3 regions of the Paenibacillus sp. FSL L8-0435 genome follow, and region 1 is predicted to be linked to each of the others. Evidence: predicted binding sites of a transcription regulator. Region 1 holds the regulator's gene; each other region holds the start of a gene.

Region 1 (6,236 bases):
CTGTACAACATGGAAGCTTGCAGGTTGAACAGGGGAAAATTGCAATATGCTAATCAGCTGACGACCCTTCATTAAGCGGGAATTCGGCGACAAAAAACGGTGTTCCCTCCTTTGGCATAGCGGCGGGGACACCGCTTTTTTGTCAGTTAATTTTCAAATCCCCTTTTTTTTGCTATGCTGTAACATAGACTGGAATGGAAGGGACCGTACATTGCAATGAAATTTGCCGTATTGGATTTCGAAACAACCGGCACGCAGTCCGACGGTGAGATTATACAGGCCGGACTTGCCATCATAGATCATGACTACAGCATAACTCAAATATATAGTTCTTATGTGAACCCTGGTGTACCGATTCCCCCGTTTATTTCGGGGTTAACGGGTATTACCGATGAAGATGTGGCGGACGCTCCTTCACTCGAAGAGATGATGATGGAGATGGTTCCGCTGCTTAATGATGTGGTGCTTGTTGGACACAACGTCGCTTTTGATTTTCACTTTTTGCAGAATGCTCTCGACCGTTGCGGTTATTTGCCGTTCACTGGCCGCATTCTGGACACGATTGATTTTCTGAAGATTACATTCCCATCACTGGGTTCTTATCAACTCGGTTATGTGTCTTCCGAATTTGGATTTCAACATGACCGCCCTCACCAGGCAGACAGTGATGCACTGGCGACAGCCTATGTGCTTCTCAAGTGTCTGGATGAGTTAAAGGAATTACCGCTCATAACGATTCAGCGCCTCAGTGACCTGTTTGCACCAGAAGACAGTGACTTGGGTTGGTTCTTGGACGGAATGCGCAGTGAGAAGGAAGCAGAGCCGATTCAGGATCTGGACGGACATACCTATTATCGTCAGCTTGCTCTTAATGTAAGTGATTGGACCGATATTGGTGCACCACGCGATGAGCGGGAGGCTAACCCCCTTGATGGTGTAAGCTTCGAACAGTTTATGGACCAGGTTCGGGAGAACCTGAAGGATACACTGGATCATTACGAAGAGCGTGAAGCGCAGACTCAGATGTTCAGCAGTGTAAGGCAAGCCCTGGATGAAGAGAAACATCTCTTGATCGAAGCAGGAACAGGCACTGGTAAATCTCTGGGTTATCTCTTGCCTGCTATTTACGAAAGTGTGAAGCAAGAACAGAAAGTTATGGTTAGCACGCATACAATCAATCTGCAGGAGCAATTGAGAGAGCGAGACATTCCGATGCTGACCCAAGTGGTTCCGTTCCCGTTTAAAGCTGCTGTCTTCAAAGGGCGTGGACATTACCTGTGCCTGCGCAAATTTGAACACAAAATCAATAAACGTGAATTCGCCACACCTAAAGAGGATTATTTCACAGCAGCTCAGATGATTGTCTGGCTTACGCAGACCGAAACCGGAGATGATGAGGAGCTTAACCTTAGCGGACGCGGAGGGGACTTCTGGGAGACCGTACAGAGTGAATCCGAATCATGTCTGGGAAGATCCTGTCCATGGTTCCGCAAATGTTTCTACCATCGTGCCAAACATGAAGCAGGGTTGTCTGATATCGTAATCACCAATCACTCCAAATTATTTACGGATGTGAAAGCCGCGCATCAGCTGCTGCCAGCCTATGAGAGTCTTGTGATCGATGAGGCACATCATCTGGAGGATGTCGCTGGTAAACATCTTGGAATGCATATGAAATATTTCACCTTGGTTCATACACTGACCCGCCTATTTAAAGACAGTCGTAATGGTCAGCTGCCTATGCTTCGTTCCCAGTTATCCGGGCATGAAAATTCAGTGCAATGGGGCTCCATGGTGGATCAGATGTTCCCGCTGGCTGTTGAGGTCAAGGAACTGTGGGATCGTATGAGCGATGCCTTGTTCGGTCTGTTGCCTGAACGAAGTGATGCTTCACCGGGAGAGACGGGGCAATTTTCACTGCGTCTGAAAGCATCTCAGAAACCGGCAAAATGGGAGGAGCTGCAGGATCTGGAGAACCAGATCTATGTGACTCTGGGTGATTTGGTTCGCAAAGGGGACAAATTGCTGCTTGAGGTGAAAGAGGATCAGGATGATTATCAATCGGATAGTCTGATCACGGACATTACAGGATTGTTGAAAGATCTGACCACATTGAAGGAGAATCTTCGTTTCTTCATGCGCATGGATGATGCCAAAACGGTATACTGGATGGAAGCTAGCGGCCAGTTCCGCAGTAAATCTCTCCAGCTGTATGCCGTACCTGTAGATGTCAGTGCACAGCTTAAGGATTTGTTTTTTGACAAAAAGAAAAGTGTTGTGCTTACATCGGCTACGCTCTCTGTGGATAAGTCATTCCAGTTCATGATTGAACAGCTTGGCTTGCAGGAAGCTTCCGAGAATAATCGGCTGTTAACGTCGATGCTGCCATCACCTTTCAACTATCGCGATCAGGCACTTCTGGTGATTCCGCGTGATTTCCCGAGTGTGAAGGGAAGTGTGGGTGATGCGCACTTTGTTAATATGCTGGTGCAATCACTCGCAGAGACGGCAATTGCTACGCGTGGACGCATGATGGTTCTGTTTACTTCATACAAGATGCTGCGACAGGTCTATGATCCGCTGAAGGAGGCACTGTCTGGTAACGACATCTCGTTGCTTGGGCAAGGCGTTGACAGTGGAAGTCGTTCCAAATTGACTCGCAGGTTCCAAGATGCCAAAGCAACGGTACTTTTGGGCACAAGCAGCTTCTGGGAGGGTGTAGATATCCCGGGAGAGGCCCTAACCTGTCTCGCTATTGTTCGACTGCCTTTCCAGCCACCGAATCATCCGTTGGTGGAAGCCAAGAGTGAGCTGCTTCAGGAACAGAAGAAAAATCCGTTCATGAAACTGTCCGTGCCGCAAGCGGTCATTCGTTTCAAACAGGGATTTGGCCGGTTGGTGCGTACAGCGAAGGACAGAGGAATTGTCATTGTTTATGATACACGGGTGATTGAAGCGTACTATGGTAAATTCTTTTTATATTCATTACCTGGTCCCAAAATGGAACACATGCTCACGGAGCAGATGGTTCCACGAATTACCGAGTGGTTGGAAAAACCTGCTAATGAACAAAAATAATGGTTGTTTTGTTCGTTACATCATTGCATGACACTATTGTTTGGCGTTAAACTTTATTAGATATTTCCGTATCCGATTAAAGCAGTTGCACGTAAGAACTTATAACCTAAATTACAAGGAGCATTCTGTATAAAATGTCACGTTTATCTTTGAGTTTATACAGAATGCTCATCTTTTCATCTATTATTTTATCGTGGCCTTGGTAAGGGGGAGCAAGAATGAAATCGGATAAAATTTCGGAAGCGGTGGTACGACGTCTGCCTGTATACTTGCGTTATTTGAACGAGTTGCATCAGCGTGAGGTGGCTACTGTTTCTTCTCAAGAGCTTGGACAGAGGCTGGATCTGAATCCGGCCCAAATTCGTAAAGACCTGGCTTACTTCGGTGATTTTGGTCGTAAAGGGATCGGGTATGATGTATCCTATCTGATCGAGAAAATTCGTCACATTCTCAAGATCGATCAGCAAATTAATGTAGCTCTGGTAGGCGCGGGTAATCTAGGTCAAGCCTTGTCCAACTACAACGCATATCTGAAAGACAACATGAAGATTGTTGCTGTATTTGATGCATATGGACCGAAGATTGGTAGTCAAATCAACAGTTTGACGGTAAAACCAATGGATGAATTGACGGAAGCGGTTAAAACGGATAACATCCGCATCGGAATTATCACGGTTCCGGATACGGAAGCCCAAAATGTAGCCGATCAGCTTATTGAATCCGGAATCGAAGCGATCCTTAATTTTGCACCAACAATTCTAAAAACACCGCCGCATATCCGCATTCACCATGCTGACTTTACAACGGATCTGCTTAGTTTGGCCTATTACTTGGAGACTGGAAAGGACGACGAGGAAGATGACAACAAATAGATGGGTAATCCACAACGGCAAATTTGCCGTTAATGAAGGCGGCACAACATGGAACGTGGTCCAAGGATACATGGTTGTTGAGAATGACAAGATTGTGCATATTGGTGAGACATTGCCGGATGAAGACAAAAATAGTACCAAGGTAGATGGAAAAGGACTGTTCTTCCTGCCGGGTCTGATCAATACGCATGGTCATGCAGCGATGTCGTTGCTCAGAGGGCACGGAGACGATCTTGCATTGCAAGTATGGTTGCAGGAAAAAATGTGGCCGATGGAAGCGAAAATGACTTCAGAAGATGTATATTGGGGAACCTCGCTATCGGTGCTTGAAATGTTGAAAGGCGGAACTACAGCTTTCCTGGACATGTATGATCACATGGATCAAGTGGCCAAAGTTGTGGAGCAATCCGGCGTTAGAGCAGCACTGGCACGTGGTGTAATCGGGCTGTGCTCGAAAGAAGAGCAATTGCGGAAGCTGGAGGAGTCGGCAGCGTTTGCACGTGAGTGGAATGGACAGGCAGATGGTCGTATTACAACCGTAATCTCGCCACATGCCCCATATACATGCCCTCCTGACTACATAGAGAAGCTTGTACAGGTCGCGAATGACCTAAACCTTCCTCTCCATACACATATGTCTGAAACGCTTCGTGAGGTGGAGCAGAACGTGGCTGATTATGGACTGCGTCCTGTGGCACATCTAGAGAAACTGGGATTTTTCTCCCGTCCATCCCTGGTTGCACATGCGGTGCATCTGAATGATGAAGAGATTGAGATTCTGGCCCGTCATGATGTGGCTGTATCCCATAACCCGGGAAGTAACCTGAAACTCGCTTCCGGTGTTGCGCGGGTACCTGCGATGCTGAAAGCAGGAGTTACCGTGTCACTCGGAACAGACGGACCAGCAAGCAACAACAACCTGGATATGTTCGAGGAAATGAGACTGGCTGCATTGATCCACAAAGGTGTATCTGGTGACCCGACGGCAGTACCGGCAGGCGAAGCGTTACTACTCGGAACGTTATATGGTGCCAAATCCATCTTCTTGAACAATACCGGAGCGCTTCAGGTCGGCATGAAGGCTGATTTTATCGCCCTTGATATTGAACAGGCACATTTCTATCCACATACAGACCTGATCTCACATACGATCTACTCGGCTTCTGCCAAAGATGTTGAGCACGTATGGGTGGATGGAAAACAAGTGGTGAAACATGGCGAATGTCTGACGCTGGATGAAGAACGTATTTTGCGTGAGTCTCAATTGGCATTTGATGGTCTGCTTGCTCGTTAATTGCAGGACAGCATCATAGGGAAAGGAAGTTCGGCTTTTGAAGAAAAAAAAGAAGTGGATATGGATTTCGCTACTTGCACTGGTTCTGATTCTGTTTGGACTTCAGCGTTATTACGTCTATGTCACGCAGGACCAGCGCAAGGAAGAAGCGCTCGCTATAGAGGCAGCACAGAAGCAACTGGGCATTACATCCTATGATGAATTGCGCAAGTACATCTGGGGAGACAAAGAAGGCTCTGACAATATCTACTGGACCCTGATCGGCAAAAATAAGGATAACCAGGATGTTATGGTCTGGGTTAAATTCGATGCAAACAATCAACCGGCTAAGGGTGCAAACGCTGTACACAGTGAGCTGCTGCAGAATGGCATGTCCGAAGCGCAGATCCGCAATCGCTTCAGTTCTGAAGTTCCTGCCGGTGAGATTAAGCGAATCATGCCCGGAGTTGTGAATGGAATATATGTGTGGCAAGTGTATTATAAAGACGGTACGCATAACCACTATCGCTTTTATCGTTTTAGCAACGGAGAACAGGTGGACCTGGTCTACACCCTCCCGAACAGCTAGAACAAATAGAGTGACATAACTAGAGAATTTAAAGAAATGAAAGAACCGGCAGACGGATATCCGACTGAACCGGTTCTTTGTGTTGTCTGTAAACATTTTTGATTTAAATAGTTAAAATTAATAATTTATTCATATTTTCGCCTTCGAAATTGTATATACGATGTGATATACTCAGATATGTACTCAAAGTTACATTCAAAACAAATAAACCTGTCGAAATTATCGCAGGAGTCAATGTGCACATATTCGTATATACCAATAAGCCAGTAGGTTAGGCCAAAATCTGGGAGGGGTAATTCACTTGAAGCTAAAAGTATTGCCTATTGCTTTAACTGCCGTCATTTCAGCCGTTGTGTTGTTTGGAGGTTGGTTTGTATATCGTCAGGTGGCCGTGCAGAATCCGATTGAAAAGATGGTTACCCAG
Region 2 (6,236 bases), 1.0 Mb from region 1:
CCACGCTGCGAAACTCTAAAGCGGCTTTGGAAATATATCTGTTTTTGTGCGAAAGTAGAGCGATTTCCCGAACGAGCTTGTGTTCCTCTACCTGAAGATATCTAATGCGCTCATGCGGGTTTCTGGCTGTGCTAGGTATAAACGCGAGACCGATCTCCGCTTCCACAAGGGCTGTTAATCTTGCAGGCTCATCACCTTCATATACATACTTCGGTAGGAAACCAGCGGATTGACATACGGAATCTACCATATCACGAACCCCATACCCTTGCTTCACCCCAACAATCCGCTCGTCCTTAAGCTCGGTTAATTGAATGCTGCTTCGATCTGCATATCGATGACCCATAGGAACAGCGACTACAATCGGATCGTCATATAGGATCTGACATTCGATATCGTCACCATGAATCGGAGGGGAGGAGAGACAAAAGTCCACCTCGCCCCGATGTAGAAGTCTGGACATGTTTTCTAACGAAACCATTTGCACATGGAACTGAATATCCGGTTTGTTTTTCCGGAATTCCCGCAGTATGCCTGGCAATGTGCTCGCCGTAGTCACCGCCAATTGCAGTGTACCCTGATCCGGGTTGGAGAGGTCAGCAATTTCCCGCTTTCCTTGTTCCAATTCAAATAAGGCTTTTTCAGTTCGCTGAAGAAATGTTCTTCCAAAGTCGTTTAATCGCAGCTTTCTCCCGATTCGATCAAATAAAGGGACTCCCAGGTCATCCTCTAATCGTTGTATCGTTTTGCTCAGGGAGGATTGCGTGACATGCAGCTTTCCTGCAGCTTCCGTAACATGTTCGCATCGGGCCACCGTCAGGAAATATTTTAGTTGAAGAAGTTCCATTTGCACCATTCCTTCATTCCTTCTAGTTCATCAAATCATAACATATAATGCGTTGGAATAAATGAATGTTTTCAAGTAAGATGACAGCAGAAGAAGGAGAGGTGCACCAATGAACGTTCGAAATAAAGGATTGATGTTAGCTGTTGGACTCGGAATTATGTTGAATCCGTTGAATTCCTCCATGATTTCGGTGGCTATTTCAAGGCTACAACAAGTGTATCAACTTAATTTTACAGCCGTTTCGTGGATTATTTTATCATTTTACATTGCCAGTGCTGTCGCTCAACCCGTCATGGGCAAATGTAGTGATTTGTTTGGCCGCAGGAAGATATTCCTCATGGGTCTTATTATTGTTTTTGTATCATCCATGCTAGCTCCGTGGTCTCCCAGTTTTTCGTGGCTCATCGTATTCCGAATCATTCAATCGATTGGCACAAGCATGATGGTGGCCGTCGGAATGGCGATTGTCAGAATTAACGTGACTGACAAGCAAGCCTCCGCCTTGTCCACCTTGGCTATATTCCTTTCTGGAGCGGCTGCGATCGGGCCCTTTATTGGTGGAGTATTGATTCATTGGTGGGATTGGCATAGCATATTCATCGTTAATATTCCGTTTGTCTTGGCAAGTTTTTGGTTCGCCTGGAAAACAATCCCGAAGGACGAGCAATCCCCGTCTATCTCTGGTCACATGTCCATTCGGAAATGGCTTGCGTTAATTGACGCACCAGGCATCCTGATGTTTACGGTAGCCTTGGTAACTCTGCTCATCGGTTTACTTTCAGTAAATTCCACAGGAGATATTTCAACATGGCATCTGCTGACAGGAGCGATCGGGTTAATCGCACTCGTTATGTTCATTCGACATGAATTAAAAGCAGACACGCCTTTCATCCCTCTGCGAACCTTTGCCACATATCCCGAGATGACTTGGGTGAATGTGCAATACATGCTGGTAAATATCCTGTTTTACGCACTATTTTTTGGAGTTCCTACGTATTTGAAGCAGATACGACATCTCAATGAAGTTCATACAGGAATGAGTATGCTAGCTTTGGGGTTATGTTCAGTCATTATTGCTCCGATTGCAGGGCGCTGGATTGACAGATCAGGATCACGGCCAGCGCTGATCTTATCCGCTTCTTTAATGACATTGGGCTCTATATTGATCGTTGTTATGAATGAAACTTCTCCAATCTTCATAATCATTGTTGCCTTAGCTTTATTTGGAATAAGTAACGGCCTAAACGCGGTTGGCATGCAAGCAGCACTGTTCAAAAGCACACCCAAAGAAATGATTGGAGTCGCATCGGGTATTTTTAATACATCACGCTACCTGGGGACCATCTTATCGTCGTTATTCATTGGAATTGTTATGGGAGATACATTTAATGTGACAGGATTTCACATGCTTGGCATCATCCTTACGGTATTAGCTGCATCATTGATCATCATGAGCGTACGTCGCGAGGCAGGTCCGGTGAGTCCGGAGCAAGTAAGCAAGTAAATAGCGAATCTGCCGTGCAATAGCACGTTTACACCCAATGAATCAATAGCTCCATTGGGTGTATTTTTTGTTTTTCACCAAGTTGTCAGAAAGAGTTGATCCTTTCTTGAACGTTTAAGGTAGAAGACGTGTCTTTGATTGAATTAGGTAAAAATAAAGATATAATAATTTTGATTAATAGGCTTGGTCAGTACTTGAAGTGCATCAATATCAGATTTTCATAGGCATCCAGCGCTTGTTATAATCGGGAGCCAACAGGAGTAAACGCATTAAAGGTGTGGCAAGATATCGTCGTACCTACCTTTGTGAAATATTTCGCAACTATGCATTGAGCTTGGCCGAAGCTGATATTGATTGTTTCAAAATTGAACAGAGTTTGAAGGGAGGCAGTATAACGAATGGCTATTGATACGGTGTTATGGAGCAGGCTGGTGACTGGTTTGACGCTCGGGTTCCACGTTATTTTTGCAACACTTGGTGTCGGTGTGCCTCTGATGATCGCTATTGCAGAGTTCATCGGCATTCGGAAGAAGGATCACCATTACATACTTATGGCGAAGAGGTGGTCACGAGGGTTTGTCATTTCTGTCGCGGTTGGTGTCGTGACAGGCACAGCGATATCGCTGCAATTGGCTCTGGTATGGCCGAATTTTATGAAACTGGCCGGGAATGTCATTGCACTGCCACTATTTATGGAAGTATTCGCGTTCTTTTTTGAAGCCATCTTCCTGGGCATTTACCTGTACACGTGGGATCGGTTCAAAAATCCGTATATCCACTGGTTGCTGACCATTCCAATTGTCGCCGGGGCAGGTATGTCTGCTGTTTTTATTACTACAGTGAACGGATTCATGAACCAGCCTGAAGGCTTTGTGATGGAAGCAGGCCAATTCATGGCAGTGAACCCCGTGCAAGCGATGCTGAATACGGCGACGTTCTCCAAAGTGTTCCATGTATTAAGCTCGGCTTATCTGACAGGAGCTGCCCTGTTAGCAGGAATAGCAGCCTTTGCGATGCTGAGAAAGGGAGTGTCCGCCTACCACAAAAAAGGCTTGAATCTCATGATGGCCGTTGTACTGGTATTCAGTTTATTAAATTCCTTAGCTGGAGATGTATCTGCCAAGTTTTTGGCTGAGCATCAGCCGGAGAAGCTCGCAGCTGCCGAGTGGCATTTCGAGACGGAAAGCGGAGCGGATTTGATTTTATTGGGATGGCTGAATGCTGAACATGAAATTATAGGCGCACTACATTTGCCGAAGGTGCTCAGTTTCCTTGCCTTTGGAGACTTTGATGCCGAGGTAACCGGGCTGAACGAATTTCCACCAGATGAGCATCCACCTTTACTTGTGCATTATTTGTTTGATCTAATGGCTGGAATCGGATTTGCTCTGCTTGCGATCTCAAGTCTGTACTTCCTGTTTGTATTCTGGAAGAAACGTAATCAGTTTAACAAGTGGATGCTTCGTATGGTTGCACTCAGTGCACCGCTCGCTTTTCTGGCCGTTGAGATGGGTTGGTTCTATGCAGAGATTGGGCGGCAGCCATGGATCATCCGAGGTTATATGCGAGTGGAAGAGGCCGCTACTTCTTCACCGAGTGTGAGAATTTTATTTTTCGTCTTCTTGCTTCTCTACATCCTGCTAGGCGTTATGTGTGTCGTTGTACTGAGACGGTTGTTCAATAATAATCCTGCTGAACTCGAGATGGAGAAATGGTTGAAGGAGAAGCATGATCAATCAGCCGAGAAAGGGGGTCAGGCATAATGAGTTATGAATTAATTGGTATTTCGGTACTCTGGCTGTTCTTGTACGGCTATCTTATTGTAGCTTCCATTGATTTTGGAGCAGGTTTCTTCGCCTTTTATGCACGCCTGACGAAGCAGGATCACCTGATTAATCGTCTGATCTCCCGTTATCTATCACCGGTCTGGGAGATCACCAATGTATTTTTTGTCTTTTTCTATATTGGCATCGTTGGATTCTTTCCGGATACTGCTTACTATTATGGCTCCGCGCTGCTTGTTCCGGGAAGTATTGCCGTCATTTTACTTGCCATTCGTGGTTCATTCTATGCTTTCGAAAATTATGGTTCTAAAAAAAGTATCGTGTATTTGTTCTTATATGGAGCTACGGGTCTACTTATTCCAGCGTCATTGTCAGTGGCACTGACCCTGTCTGAAGGTGGCTTTATTTTGAAGCAGGGAGATACCGTTTCCCTGGATTACTGGGCGTTATTTACCAATCCGTTATCATGGAGCATCGTTGGACTGGCAATCGTATCCGTATTGTTCATTAGCGGGTCATTTCTAACATTTTATGCTTCTCGGGCAGAGGATCATTCGGCATTGAAGCTAATGCGTAACTATGCTTTGTTCTGGAGCACACCGACCATTATTCTCGCGCTGACTGCATTTATATATTTGGGTCAACACAATGAGCGTCATTTTCAAAATATGATGGATCTATGGTGGCTACTGGCGCTTTCCGTTGCGTTTTTCATGATTGCCATGTGGCTGTTATATAACGGACGCCGTTACGGTTTAGCTTTTATATGCATCATGCTGCAATTTCTCACAGCCTTTTTTGCTTACGGGATTGGGCAATATCCTTACATTCTTGATCCATTCATCACCATTCAGAGCAGCGCCACACCACCTGCAATGGGCTTTGCACTCGTCGTTGTGTTTATCGGTGGTCTGTGCCTGTTAATTCCTTCTCTAATCCTGGTCTTCAAACTGTTCCTGTTTGATGCGGATTATGTGAAAGGGAAAAAATAAAGGAGGAGCGTTCAATGAAAAGGAGAGGCAAATCCAATCTGATCTCGCAGCAAATGTCTTTACAACGAAAAAACAGACTTCTCCTTGCGATCATTTCGCTGGCCCTTGGTGTAGCTATTGTAAGCCAGGCCACCTTGGTAGCTGAAGCAGTCCAGCGAATCTTTGTAGAGAAAGCTTCCTTTTCATCCGTGATGCTGTTGCTTGGCCTATTGCTGGCTGTCATGGCTGTACGCTCACTGTTGTCGTATGGTAATGGGAAAGTGGGCTTGCATATGGCAGCACGCGCCAAGACGAATATGCGAGCATCTGTGTTGCAGAACCTGACCCGCGCTTCCATGCCTTCAACCCTGAGTGGACAGACGGGAGGAAAGGTCAGTGTTGCTTTGGATGCTGTGGATGAGGCTGACAGTTATTTCAGTCAATATATGCCTCGAATGATGGAAGCCGCGATGATCCCGATTCTGATTCTGGTTGTTACGTTTACGCAGCACGCCAACACAGGCTGGATTATGCTATTCACGGCACCGTTTATCCCGCTGTTCATGATTTTGGTTGGGCTCCAGACAAAGAACAAATCAGAAGAAAAATATGCGCAACTTGCCGAGTTTTCCGGTACGTTTCTGGATTCGCTTCAAGGGCTGGTTACGTTGAAAATATTCGGACGGGCTAAACGTCAGCAGCAGGAGATTGAACGCAGCAGTCTGGGGTATCGTGATGCCACCATGGGCATTTTGAAGATTGCATTTACAAATACGTTTATACTGGAATCGATCGTGATGTTAAGCATTGGTATTGTTGCGCTTGAATTGGCTATTCAGTTACTTGTGTTCAAATCGATGAGCTTCCACACAGCCTTTCTTGTGTTGTTACTCGTGCCCGAGTTTTACAGTCTGTTGAAGAATACGGGAACGGCTTTTCACAGCGGTCGAACCAGTATGGGGGCCATTCGTAAGGTGGAACAAATGCTTGAGGAAACTAGTGTCAAGAGCACACAAACGAAGCCTGAGAATGTTGAGAAGGCCACACATACCAGTGATACTAATGGTCAGATCGTGCAGCAGACTGGGGTACACGCCCCTCGCGCCGAGTTCATAACAATGCCACCAACC
Region 3 (6,236 bases), 180 kb from region 1:
CGAATAAAGCACACGCTGCATTCATGAAGATGGACCAGAAGCAGATTGACCGGATTGTGCAAGCGATGGCGCTTGCGGGTCTGGATAAACACATGATGCTCGCTAAGATGGCCGTAGAAGAAACAGGCCGCGGAGTATATGAGGATAAGATCACCAAAAATATATTTGCAACAGAATATGTGTACCACAGCATCAAGTATGACAAAACCGTAGGTGTGATTGAAGATAACGAATATGAGAGCTTCCAGAAAATTGCGGAGCCGGTCGGCATTATTATGGGGATTACACCCGTTACCAATCCAACATCAACGACGATGTTTAAAGCACTGATCTCCATCAAGACGCGTAACCCGATCATCTTTGGTTTCCACCCATCTGCACAGAATTGTAGCCGGGAAGCTGCCAAAATCCTGCTGGAAGCGGCTGTGAAACATGGTGCACCAGCAGATTGTATTCAATGGATTGATGATCCTTCCATGGATCGTACAAACGAACTGATGAATCACAATGATGTGGCTCTCATTCTGGCAACAGGCGGATCAGGCATGGTACGTGCAGCGTACAGCTGTGGTAAACCTGCACTGGGCGTAGGACCGGGTAACGTACCTTGCTTCATCGAGAAAAGCGCGGATATCAATCAGGCAGTAACGGATTTGATCCTGTCGAAGTCTTTCGATAACGGCATGATCTGTGCTTCTGAACAAGCGGTCATCATTGAAGAACCGATCTTTGATCAAGTGAAGAAAAAAATGATTGCGAACGGCTGTTACTTTGTTAACAAAGATGAAGCAGCAAAATTGACAGCGGGTGCGATTAATGCCGAGAAATGTGCGGTGAACCCGGCGATTGTTGGTCAATCTGCGGTAAGCATTGCGAAATTGTGCGGTATTGAAGTTCCAGCAGGCACCAAAATTCTCGTGGCCGAGATTGAAGGGGTAGGTACAAAATTCCCATTGTCGGCTGAGAAATTAAGCCCGGTACTGGCTTGTTACAAAGTTAAAACGGCAGCAGAGGGAATTGAACGTGCAGCAGAAGTGGTTGCTTTTGGCGGCATGGGTCACTCCTCGGTTATCCACTCCACAAATGAAGAAGTGATTGGCAAATTCGCAGATCGTCTGCAAACTGGACGGATTATTGTGAACTCACCATCCACACACGGTGCCATCGGGGATATCTACAACACAAACATGCCGTCATTGACACTGGGATGCGGATCATACGGACGTAACTCGACTTCTTCCAACGTAACCGCTGTGAACTTAATCAATGTGAAAAGGGTGGCTCGCCGTACCGTGAATATGCAATGGTTCAAAGTGCCGAACAAAGTCTATTTCGAAAAAGGGGCAACGCAGTATCTTGCCAAAATGCCTGACATCACACGTGTAGCGATTATTACGGATGCCATGATGGTGAAGCTTGGATATGTTGAAAAGGTAGAACACTATCTGCGTCAACGCCAAATGCCAGTAGCGATCGAAGTATTCTCCGATGTTGAGCCAGATCCATCCACAACAACGGTAGACCGCGGAACCGAAATGATGCGCCGCTTCCAACCAGACTGCATTATCGCACTCGGCGGTGGATCACCGATGGATGCTGCCAAAGCCATGTGGTTGTTCTATGAATACCCAGACACGGACTTCAACGACCTGAAACAAAAATTCATGGATATCCGCAAACGGATCTACAAATATCCACGTCTCGGCGTAAAAGCGAAATTTGTAGCGATTCCAACCACATCCGGTACAGGTTCTGAAGTGACCTCGTTCGCTGTTATCACAGACAAAAATCAAGGTAACACCAAATATCCATTGGCCGACTATGAGCTGACACCAGACGTAGCAATTGTTGATCCGGAGTTTGTATACTCCCTGCCTAAAACAGCTGTTGCCGATACAGGTATGGACGTACTGACGCATGCGATTGAAGCTTATGTATCTGTTATGGCAAATGATTACACGGACGGACTTGCGATCAAAGCCATTCAACTGGTGTTCCAATACCTGGAGCAATCGGCACTGCAAGGAGATAAACTGGCACGTGAGAAAATGCATAATGCTTCCACGATTGCAGGTATGGCGTTTGCCAACGCATTCCTGGGCATTAACCACAGCTTGGCGCACAAATGGGGCGGTCAGTATCACACCGCACACGGACGCACCAATGCGATTCTGATGCCACACGTCATTCGTTACAACGCGAAAAAACCGACCAAATTTGCATCATTCCCGAAATATTCGCACTTTGTAGCGGATGAGCGGTATGCCGAAATCGCCCGCATCTTGGGATTGCCTGCTCGTACGACAGAAGAAGGCGTAACCAGTCTCATCAACGCCATTCGTAACCTGAACAAAACATTAGGCATTGAAGAATCGTTCCAGGAAATCGGCTTTGATGCCAAAGACTTTGAAGCACATGTAGATTATCTGGCAGACCGTGCCTTCGAAGACCAATGTACAACCGCCAATCCGAAGTTACCGCTGGTAACTGAACTGGCTGATGTATACCGCAACGCTTTCTACGGAAAGTTTGAATAATAAACTTAGAACGACGCGTGCCTTACGGCAAGAAGATCAGGGTTCCCCAAATGGGGAGCCCCGATTGCCGTCTTTCACACAATAACGAGAGGGCAGAAAAACAGAAGAGCAAAGCATCTGTTTTTCAGGGGTTATTCTAAGATTTGGTTTGCTCCGAGCATAGAGGAGCAAAGGGTTCTAGAGAGGTTACACGGAATCCGTGACGTGGCTGTTTGAGCCAGATGTTCACACAATAACGAGAGGGCAGAAAAACAGAAGAGCGAGCATCTGTTTTTCAGGTTTTATTCTAAGATTTAATTTGCTCCGAGCATAGAGGAGTAAAAGGTTCTATAGAGGTACACGGAATCCGTGAGGTGGCTGTTTGAGCCAGATGTTCACACAATAACGGAGTGGGCAGAAAAACAGCAGAGCAAAGCATCTGTTTTTCAGGAGTATTTTAAGATTTGGTTTGCTCCGAGCGTAGAGGAGCAAAGGGGTTCTCAAAGAGGTTACACGGAACCCGTGATGGGGCCGTTTGAACGAACCCTTTACACGACAACGGAGGGGCAGAAATAACCTGAAAAAGCGAAGCGTTCGCCTTTATCCCCGGATTTTCCCTTTTCAAAAGGGAATCAAAAAAATCTGGGGATAACAGCGATTGGAAGGTTGTTCTGCCACGCAGTGATCCTGTGTAAAGTTTCAATTTCAATGGGACACAGCGCAGGTGGAGTGAGTTAGTTCACTGACTTTGTGACAAAAATCACAGATGATGAAAGCCCCAAGTCGTATACTGAAAATGTAAGAAAAACATTCATCCCGCGGTTCCGGTTCCCAAGTAGAGAGAACATGTTCCGGTTTATGTGAAACAATTCACATTAATCGCGGCTCTGGGCACACAATGCTACGAATGAAGCAAGATGTTATGTGTCCAGAAATCCAAATTAGTGGAGGGATTACGATGTCGGTGATTGAAAAAGATGTCAAACAACAAACAGGCTGGAGAAACTTTACCAAAGGAACATGGACCAAATCCGTAGATGTGAATGATTTTCTGGCACACAACTTGTCTCCGTATTACGGTGACGAAGCATTTCTCGCAGGTGCAACCCAGAATACCAAAGAATTGTGGGATATCGTATCTGATCTGACCAAAAAAGAACGGGATAACGGCGGTGTCCTTGACGTTGATGTAAACACACCAGCGACTATTGTTTCTCACCAACCCGGTTATCTGGATCAATCCAAAGAGCAGATTGTCGGCGTTCAGACCGATGCTCCGTTCAAACGTTCCATTCAACCAACAGGCGGAATCCGGATGATGATTGATGCATGTGAAGCGTATGGCTTCGAATTGCCTCAAGGCGTCATTGATATATTTACAAACATTCGCAAAACACACAACCAAGGTGTATTCGATGCTTATACTTCCGATATGCGTGCAGCACGTAAAGCAGGGATTATTACAGGTCTGCCAGATGCTTACGGCCGTGGCCGGATTATCGGTGACTATCGTCGTGTAGCTTTGTACGGGGTAGACTTCTTGATTCGTAACAAAAAAGGTGAACTGAATGCACTCGAAGTTGATGTTATCGATGAAGATGTGATTCGTCTGCGGGAAGAATTGTCTGAGCAGATTCGTGCATTGCAAGAATTAAAACAATTGGGCGATATGCACGGGTTCGATATTTCCTTGCCAGCGACAACAGCAAAAGAAGCATTCCAATGGTTGTACTTCGGTTATCTCGCTGCGATCAAAGAACAAAACGGTGCTGCGATGTCACTGGGACGTGTATCTTCTTTCCTGGATATCTACATTGAACGTGACCTGCAAGAAGGCATTCTGTCCGAAGAACAGGCTCAGGAATTGGTTGACCATTTTGTAATGAAACTGCGGATTGTCAAATTCCTGCGTACACCGGATTACAACGAACTGTTCAGTGGAGATCCAACATGGGTGACTGAGTCCATCGGTGGCATGTCTGTGAATGGTGAAACACGCGTAACCAAAAACAGCTTCCGTTTCCTGCATACACTGCACAACTTGGGTCCTGCACCAGAACCGAACTTGACTGTTCTCTGGTCAACGAAACTTCCAGAAGCTTTCAAAGATTATTGCAGCAAAGTATCCATCGAAACCAGCTCAATCCAGTATGAAAATGATGATCTGATGCGTCCGATCTACGGTGACGATTACGGTATTGCATGCTGTGTGTCGGCTATGAAGATCGGGAAACAAATGCAATTCTTCGGTGCTCGTGCCAACCTGGCTAAAGCTCTCCTGTATGCGATCAACGGTGGTCGTGACGAGAAATCCGGAGCACAAGTTGGACCTGAGTATCCTGCCATCACTAGCAAAGTACTGGATTACAATGAGGTTATGAAACGCTTCAAACCAATGATGGAGTGGCTGGCGAAGCTGTACATGAACACCCTCAACGTCATTCACTACATGCACGATAAATACAGCTATGAACGTATCGAGATGGCATTGCATGACCGTGACATTGTACGTACGATGGCTTGTGGTATCGCTGGTTTGTCGGTTACAGCAGATTCACTGAGTGCAATCAAATATGCCAAAGTAAAACCAATTCGTAACGAACAAGGCATCGCAGTTGATTTCGAAATCGAAGGAGACTTCCCTTGTTACGGTAACAATGAAGACAGCGTAGACAGCATTGCTGTTGAACTGGTCGAGAACTTCATGGGCATGATTCGCAAACACAAAGCTTACCGTAACGCAGTTCCAACACAATCCGTTCTGACGATCACTTCCAACGTGGTATACGGTAAGAAAACAGGGACTACACCGGATGGTCGTAAAGCAGGTGAACCATTTGCTCCAGGCGCAAACCCAATGCATGGTCGTGACAAAAAAGGTGCACTGGCATCCCTTGGCTCTGTAGCCAAATTGCCTTATGAACACAGTCTTGACGGGATTTCCAATACCTTCTCCATCGTGCCAAAAGCATTGGGTAAAGAGGAGACTACACGTAAATCCAATCTGACTGCGATGATGGATGGTTACTTCGGTCAAAACGCTCATCACCTGAACGTTAACGTATTTGATCGTCAGCAATTGATTGATGCGATGGATCACCCGGAAAACTATCCACAATTGACTATACGGGTATCCGGATATGCGGTTAACTTCATTAAACTGACTCGTGAACAACAGTTGGATGTCATCAACCGTACGTTCCATGGCTCGATGTAATTAATTTGCAAGTAGAAGACCGCTAGAGCAAGATATTCCAAATCATATTAAACGCACAGCGGATGCGGATACAGAAAGGAAGAGGCAGCATGGTTAACGGACATATTCATTCACTCGAAACTTTCGGGACGGTTGACGGCCCAGGCATCCGCTTTGTGCTTTTTATGCAAGGATGTCTACTCAAATGTCAGTATTGCCACAACCCTGATACATGGGCGCTGGATGGTGGAAAAGAAATGACGCTAGAGGAGGTACTGGCTGAAATTGAGCCGTATCTATCCTACTACCGCAGCTCTGGAGGCGGACTCACGATATCTGGCGGAGAACCAACGTTACAGGCTCACTTTGTAGCCGAAATCTTCAAGGAAGTAAAGCGGCGTTGGGGATTGCATACGACGCTGGACAGCAATGGGTTTAACGAACCGGAGCGGATTCACGATCTGTTGGATCACACAGACCTGGTACTGCTGGACCTCAAACATATTGATGATGAGAAACACATC

What was found. The regulator Rex, encoded in region 1, represses fermentation and respiration genes when NADH is low (regulators of the CRP and FNR family bind a similar motif). The targets are predictions, from matches to a motif close to TTGTGAAATATTTCACAA.
Region 2: the regulator Rex is predicted to act here: its motif matches at 2,655-2,672, upstream of NST33_RS14900 (cytochrome ubiquinol oxidase subunit I).
Region 3: the regulator Rex is predicted to act here: its motif matches at 3,375-3,392, upstream of pflB (formate C-acetyltransferase).

Annotation. Positions count from the first base shown of each region.
Region 1 covers NZ_CP150185.1:4,455,638-4,461,873, reverse strand. The annotation lists gene NST33_RS19745 (tetratricopeptide repeat protein) at 1-75, shown strand, start outside; gene dinG (ATP-dependent DNA helicase DinG) at 217-3,078, shown strand; gene NST33_RS19735 (redox-sensing transcriptional repressor Rex) at 3,297-3,950, shown strand; gene NST33_RS19730 (amidohydrolase) at 3,937-5,244, shown strand; gene NST33_RS19725 (DUF5590 domain-containing protein) at 5,282-5,812, shown strand; gene NST33_RS19720 (hypothetical protein) at 6,114-6,236, shown strand, end outside.
Region 2 covers NZ_CP150185.1:3,419,829-3,426,064, forward strand. The annotation lists gene NST33_RS14890 (LysR family transcriptional regulator) at 1-847, opposite strand, end outside; gene NST33_RS14895 (MFS transporter) at 957-2,351, shown strand; gene NST33_RS14900 (cytochrome ubiquinol oxidase subunit I) at 2,750-4,114, shown strand; gene NST33_RS14905 (cytochrome d ubiquinol oxidase subunit II) at 4,114-5,127, shown strand; gene cydD (thiol reductant ABC exporter subunit CydD) at 5,142-6,236, shown strand, end outside.
Region 3 covers NZ_CP150185.1:4,635,053-4,641,288, reverse strand. The annotation lists gene adhE (bifunctional acetaldehyde-CoA/alcohol dehydrogenase) at 1-2,537, shown strand, start outside; gene pflB (formate C-acetyltransferase) at 3,475-5,733, shown strand; gene pflA (pyruvate formate-lyase-activating protein) at 5,823-6,236, shown strand, end outside.